DNA from 3 places in the Clostridium sp. DFI.1.208 genome. Region 3 is predicted to be linked to each of the others. Evidence: a T-box and tRNA genes for the amino acid it is inferred to sense, from the RefSeq annotation. Region 3 holds a T-box; the other regions hold tRNA genes.

Region 1 (2,275 bases), on a different contig from region 3:
GTGAAGATTATAAGAAAACTGTTCCTGATTTTGCTTCTGATCATTTTGATTGTTTTGACGTTGTTTGTAGGACTTGGCTTTGTTAATTATGTTAAGGCCACCAATGAGGTCAGCATCCGTGAGAAGGTAGAGGAAATTAAAAATAAGAAGTCCTATGTGACTTATGACGAAATTAGCGAGGAGCTGCTGCAGGCAACGGTTGCGATTGAGGACCGGCGCTTTTATGAGCATCACGGGGTGGAATACCGTTCTATGGCCAGAGCGCTCTATCAGAATGTGCTGGCAGGGCAAATCCGCGGGGGAGGCAGTACGATTACACAGCAGCTGGCAAAAAATATGTATTATACCTATCAGCCATCCTATCTTCGTAAGGTCAGCGAAATCTTTACTGCCTATGATCTTGAAAAGGAGCTGAGCAAAAAAGAGATTTTGGAGCTTTATGTCAATGTGATCAATTACGGGGATAATTATATCGGGATCAAGGCGGCAAGTGAGGGGTATTTCCATAAGAAGCCAAAGGATCTGACACTGGATGAGGCAACGCTTCTGGCAGGTCTTCCGCAATCTCCTGCAAATTATCAGCTGAGCAATCATGAATCCGCAGCAAGAAAACGGCAGGTTCAGGTGTTGGATGCGATGATTCGGGAAAATATGATCGATGAACAGCAGAAAACGGTAGTTATGAAGCAGGCGGATACGTAAAGCGGCTATCTAGTATCAGGAGGGAGATATTTAAAAGAAACGGATTGCCGCATCATAAAAAAGCCAGACCACAGATAATAAAAAAAAGGAAGCCTTCGATTCCGTGGATGGATAAGATGATGATTTCTGGTTTTCCAGATGGATTCAGCTGTTCATCAAGTATGCAGAGGGCTTCCTTTTTCTGTTGGAGGTAGTGTATCGCAGTAAGACAAATATGAAAACAGAAATAGCAGCCACAGCAAAATCTGCAGGGGATTCTGCTTGTGTATTTGAAACTGCGCTTCTATTTTCTGTCATATATACAAAAAAAGCAGATACGATGTATCTGCTGTCTGGTTCACTGGTGCCCGAGGCCGGACTCGAACCGGCATGGTATTGCTACCGACGGATTTTGAGTCCGTTGCGTCTACCAGTTTCACCACTCGGGCGATTGCTTTGTTATTATAGCGTATTTTTTCAGGGAATGCAATCCCTTTTTTATGAAAAACATAGGATAAGGGTGAGTTCTATAGAAAATGTAAGAAATGTTACAACTGAAATAAAATGAAAAACAGCTTCTATTTTTACCGACGATTTTACATTCTTTTCAAACTGTGTTATACTTATAACTACACATGGTGAAAAAGGATGGGGTTCGCAGGAATCGACTTTCATCTTACGTCGCCGGTACGCTGTCGACAGACAGTTTTTTCTATTTGGAAAAGAGAGGAGGAATGTATATGTTGGAATTTCAGCATGTTTCCAAAACTTTTAAAAACCAGGAGGTTCTCCATGATATCAGCATGGAGATTCACGACGGGGAATTCGTTGTATTGATTGGCCCCAGTGGCTGTGGAAAGACGACGACCCTGAAAATGATCAATCGTCTGATAGCGCCCACAGGCGGTCAGATTCTTTTAAATGGCAGTGATATCCGAAATGAGGATGTGATTCGTCTGCGAAGAAATATGGGATATGTCATACAGCAGACAGGCTTGTTTCCACACATGAACATCGAGGATAATATGGAGGTGATTGCAAAGCTGGAGCATGTGGAGCAGTCACAGCGCAGGGCGAGGACCAAGGAGCTGATGGAAATGGTCGGACTGGACTATGCCGAATTTTCTCAACGCTATCCACAGGAGCTAAGCGGCGGTCAGCAGCAAAGAGTCGGCGTTGCCAGAGCCTTTGCTCTTGATCCGGATATCATCCTGATGGATGAGCCGTTTTCGGCTTTGGATCCAATCACGCGTTCCTCTCTTCAGGATCAGCTGTTACAGATTCAGGAAAACGTAAAGAAAACGATCGTATTTGTAACACATGATATGGATGAAGCAATTAAAATAGCAGATCGTATCTGTATTATGCACGATGGAAATATCGTGCAATTTGATACGCCGGAGGAAATACTGAAGCATCCGGTCAATGAATTTGTCAGCAGCTTTGTCGGTAAAAACCGCATATGGGATTCACCGGAGCTGATACGTGCCAGTGATATCATGATTCGCCGTGTTATTACAACCTATCCCGGTGTTTCTCTGGTACGTGCCTATGAATATATGCGCTACAACAAGGTGGATACCCTCATGGTTGT
Region 2 (2,275 bases), on a different contig from region 3:
ATCAACAGTCTGTGTGACTTAAAGGAAGAGGAATTTGAGAAGATTCAGCATAGCATAACCAATCCGGTGGAAAGGAAGCGTGTCCGCCATGCTGTACTGGAAAATATACGTGTAAAAAAAGCTATTACAGCATTGGAAAACAATGATATCATTGAATTCGGTGCCCTGATGAATGCCTCCCATATCTCTCTGCGAGAGGATTATGAGGTCACCGGAGTCGAGCTGGATACGCTCGTGGAAAGTGCTTGGCAGCAGAGCGGAACTATTGGTGCTCGTATGACAGGGGCCGGTTTTGGCGGCTGTGCCATTGCAATCGTTGAGGATGAGACAATAGAGGATTTCAAACAGGCTGTTTATAAAGAATACACGAAGAGGATTGGCTATGAGCCGGAATTTTATATCGCATCCATCGGACATGGTGCAGGGAAACTCGTGGGGGGATGCATACAGTGATTGGCGTCTGATGAATATGGAGTACAAACCAGGTGTCAAGAATAGGGAATGAAAGTATGCTGTTTTGCTGCAGATCTGTGTACAGCGCAGAGAATGAAAATGCTTATGACAGCCTATATGCTGGGATAGGTAAATAAAGCAGAGCGGCGAGCTGGAGTGATTTCTATTGGTTGTTTACTGAAGTAAATGGTTAAGCTTAGATAGGAGAAGGGTATCCAATTCTTGAGGGAGGCGTTTGCCATGGATACTCTTCTGCGTAATAAACGGTTCAAAGAGTAGATTGCAAGATCATGTCAGCACGGTCAGTAGGAAATCTTTTATTGTGTATCCGGCAGCTAAAGGTACATCTGTTATGAATATGGCTTTGTTTAGCTACAGCAGGAAAAACACAATAGTACCGTATAGGGAAGAAATGAATCGGAAATTCATAGGAAAAACTGTTTTTGAGGTAGACAAAATTAAGATTTTAGTGTATTATTGTAAAGCACTCAATCATGCAGGAGTGGTGGAACGGCAGACACGCTGTCTTCAGGCGGCAGTGCGAGCAATCGCGTGAGAGTTCAAATCTCTTCTCCTGCACCATTTTATTGAGTCAGACGCTCTATATCAGCGTCTTTTTTTGTTTTCTAAGAGTCTGTCAATGTCTTTTTATATACTGCCATGCGCACACTCTCTTTCTTTGAATATTTGAAGATGATACAGAGATCAAAGAGAGGTAAAAAATTGATTTTTTTCCATTTAGGGGTAGACAAATCAATTATTTCAGTGTATTATAATTGAGCATCATGAATCACGCAGGAGTGGTGGAACGGCAGACACGCTGTCTTCAGGCGGCAGTGCGAGCAATCGCGTGAGAGTTCAAATCTCTTCTCCTGCACCATGATAAGCACAAAAGCGCTCTATATCAGCGCTTTTTTTGTTTATATCAGATACCTGATGAATGAAAGTATTACACTTATCAGGCATACATCAACCGTAAGGCTCATTGTACCTCTGTCCCGTGGGTACCACAACCTCACGAATATTTATATAGAAATTGAAAGCGAATATCTGCACGTATTTTGATAGAAAGACACTGTGTATATCGAAATCAACACACTAGCTCATTCAACCATACTGACAAACGTCTCGATGAATTCATCATAGGAATTGCAGGCAGTCAGTTTTTTTACATTCTCTCGTTCAATCAGAACGGAACTGATAGTTTCATATACTGACTGAAATAATTTTCTGTCATGCTTATGAAAGCACATCAGAATAACGATAGAAACCTGATTGTTGTTCCAAAAAATAGGCTTTTTGGAAATCAGTATATTGATAATCGTCTTTTTGGATCGCATATAAGTGCTATGTGGAATAGCAAAATGATCAAACGCGGTGGAGGACATATGCTCTCGTTCCATAATTTCATCATACAGCCGGTCATCTGCAAATCCATGCTTCTGCAATCTTGAGCACATGGATCGAATACAGGCAGAGGCAGAAGAAAATCCTTCTATCTTCTCAAACATAAAGGGAAGAAACAACTGCCGGAGCTGCTGTTCAAAATCAACACGATATTTTTCAGCCTTTATTTCTGCTATCATTTGTTGAATTTTCTGTTGATCCTGTTTATTTAAAAATAGGCCAATCTGTACACTGCGTGTTTCAAATCGATCTGAAAGCGGAAGTATAGAAATTACCAAATCAATGCTTTTCTGTGCAAATACAGCCTGTTCACTTGTTGCTACATCGATGATTGTCAAATCATTGGAAAAGACATCATGAATCTGCTTAATAAGATTTTGAACCATTTCATAATACTGTGGACAATATAACAGAG
Region 3 (2,275 bases):
TCTCTCAGCTTATAGGTTGTCTTAGCACAGCCGCATGCATGCTCCTGCAGCCAGGCGATCATCGTGTCGATTGCCTCCTGTTTTCCCATACCGTTCAGGAATTCGGAATTGATATGTACGCCATCCTCTGTATAAGCTTCCTGCGTCACATCCCCGCCCTCCAGTACAGGAATGATGTCGATACCAAACTTCTTGGCAAACTCCCAGTCGCGGGTATCATGAGCAGGTACCGCCATGATGGCACCTGTTCCATAGCTCGCCAGTACATAATCGGAAATCCAGATTGGAACCTCTTTTCCATTTACCGGATTGATTGCATATGCTCCGGTGAAAACACCGGTTTTTTCTTTGTTCAGCTCCGTACGCTCCAGATCGGACTTCGTAGCACAGGACGCTTTGTATGCATGGATTGCTTCCTTCTGCTCCGGTGTCGTGATTTCATCCACATACGGATGCTCCGGTGCCATGACACAGTAGGTAGCACCGAACAGGGTATCGCAGCGTGTTGTAAACACGGTAAATTCCTTCTTGGTATCCTTGATTTTGAACACCACATTAGCACCCTTGGACTTTCCGATCCAGTTGATCTGCATTTCCTTGGTAGATGTCGGCCAGTCGCACAGCTCCAAATCCTCCAGCAGACGCTCTGCATATTCTGTGATTTTCAGCACCCACTGGCGCATCGGCTTGCGGATAACCGGGAAGCCTCCACGCTCACTCTTGCCGTCGATGACCTCTTCATTGGCAAGCACGGTTCCCAGCTCCGGACACCAGTTAACAGGGATTTCATCCACATAGGCAAGTCCCTTGTCATACAGCTTCAGAAAAATCCACTGTGTCCACTTGTAGTAGCTGGGGTCCGTCGTGGATATTTCACGGTCCCAGTCATAGGAAAAGCCCAGCGAGCGAATCTGTTCACGGAAATGATCAATATTCATCTTTGTGAATTCTGCAGGATGATTTCCTGTTGTGATGGCAAACTGTTCTGCCGGTAAGCCAAAGGCATCCCAGCCCATGGGGTGCAGGACATTGTGCCCCTGCATACGCTTCATACGGCATACGATATCCGTTGCGGTATAGCCCTCTGGATGTCCGACATGAAGACCGTTTCCGCTTGGATACGGGAACATATCCAGTACATAGCACTTCGGCTTATCAAAATCCCATGCATCGCAGGCAAAGGTTTTGTTGTTCAGCCAGTAGCTCTGCCATTTTTTTTCTACTTCCTGATGGTTGTAATTCATAACTGCATTCTCCTTTACATATCAAATAAAAAACGCCCTTATCTCTAAGGACGTCATAATTAACGCGGTACCACCTTAGTTCACTTGTACAAGTGCCCTTCATTTCTTCTTAACGCGAAGTTAAACGGATAGCAAGCTATCAGCTCCTTAACAAGTTCCGCAAGCTTTCATGTATCGATTCTCAGCAACATCGACTCTCTGTGACACTTCCACAAGGTACTACTTTAATTCTCAGCCTTTATACTTCATTAGTATATCCAATTTGCGTATCCTTTGTCAATCGTTCTCGGACATTTTCTAGGTGAAAAACAACAGATATCCGATGATGATCAACACCGCTGCCGTAAAAAGTGCCGGTTTTTCGATATCCTGTCCGTTTTGCTTCATCTCTTTGATCTGCACATAGTTTACCAGTGCATAGATCAGCAATGCCCCTGCCTTGGCAACCGGCTGGAAAGCAGGAAGGAAAAGCGACAGCAGAAACATAGCGACGATCCCGGCCACACCGCCGATGATCAGTTTATTTCTTTTGGATTTCATAGCATCACCTGAAACTAGAATAGCAGAATTCGGAAAGAAAAACAACCGTAATTGCATACAACTGAAAAAGGACGCGCATCACCACGTCCTTTTTCATTAGGTTATCGAAAGGAAATCGATATGAATAAAAGTAATTGAAATCGTGTAGTTTACAATAAAAGGAAGGAATGTAAAGAATACACAACTTTCAAGGTTATCACAATAGAGCCAATATCATGATAACAGAAATAAGGTACTTATTTCCTATCTATATAATAACATTTTTTACTCCGATTGTAAACCCTTCCACGTTTTTTCTTTCTCTTTCCACAAAACTCGGGAAGAAGAGACAATTCCCGGGTTTATCTGATTTCTTTATTTCTTTTGGATATAATCATCGATAGCTGCTGCCGCTGTCTTTCCAGCTCCCATTGCGAGGATAACCGTTGCGGCACCGGTGACAGCATCACCACCGGCGAATACGCCTTCTCTTGTAGTTGCTCCGTTATCGT

Evidence for each region. A T-box is a leader RNA that pairs with one kind of tRNA and senses whether it is charged. The one in region 3 lies ahead of leuS (leucine--tRNA ligase), so its partner is inferred to be a tRNA-Leu.
Region 1: it encodes a tRNA-Leu, which carries the amino acid that the T-box ahead of leuS (leucine--tRNA ligase) is inferred to sense. The anticodon was not compared.
Region 2: it encodes a tRNA-Leu, which carries the amino acid that the T-box ahead of leuS (leucine--tRNA ligase) is inferred to sense. The anticodon was not compared.

The regions. Positions count from the first base shown of each region.
Region 1 covers NZ_JANGCA010000034.1:6,650-8,924, reverse strand. Annotated here, with positions in the region: gene NE665_RS15985 (biosynthetic peptidoglycan transglycosylase) at 1-702, shown strand; tRNA gene NE665_RS15980 (tRNA-Leu) at 1,044-1,130, opposite strand; gene NE665_RS15975 (ABC transporter ATP-binding protein) at 1,422-2,275, shown strand, end outside.
Region 2 covers NZ_JANGCA010000002.1:136,558-138,832, forward strand. Annotated here, with positions in the region: gene NE665_RS02080 (galactokinase) at 1-453, shown strand, start outside; tRNA gene NE665_RS02085 (tRNA-Leu) at 950-1,035, shown strand; tRNA gene NE665_RS02090 (tRNA-Leu) at 1,248-1,333, shown strand; gene NE665_RS02095 (PTS sugar transporter subunit IIA) at 1,557-2,275, opposite strand, start outside.
Region 3 covers NZ_JANGCA010000001.1:109,835-112,109, forward strand. Annotated here, with positions in the region: gene leuS (leucine--tRNA ligase) at 1-1,244, opposite strand, end outside; T-box leader at 1,288-1,486, opposite strand; gene NE665_RS00590 (hypothetical protein) at 1,542-1,784, opposite strand; gene gltA (NADPH-dependent glutamate synthase) at 2,139-2,275, opposite strand, start outside.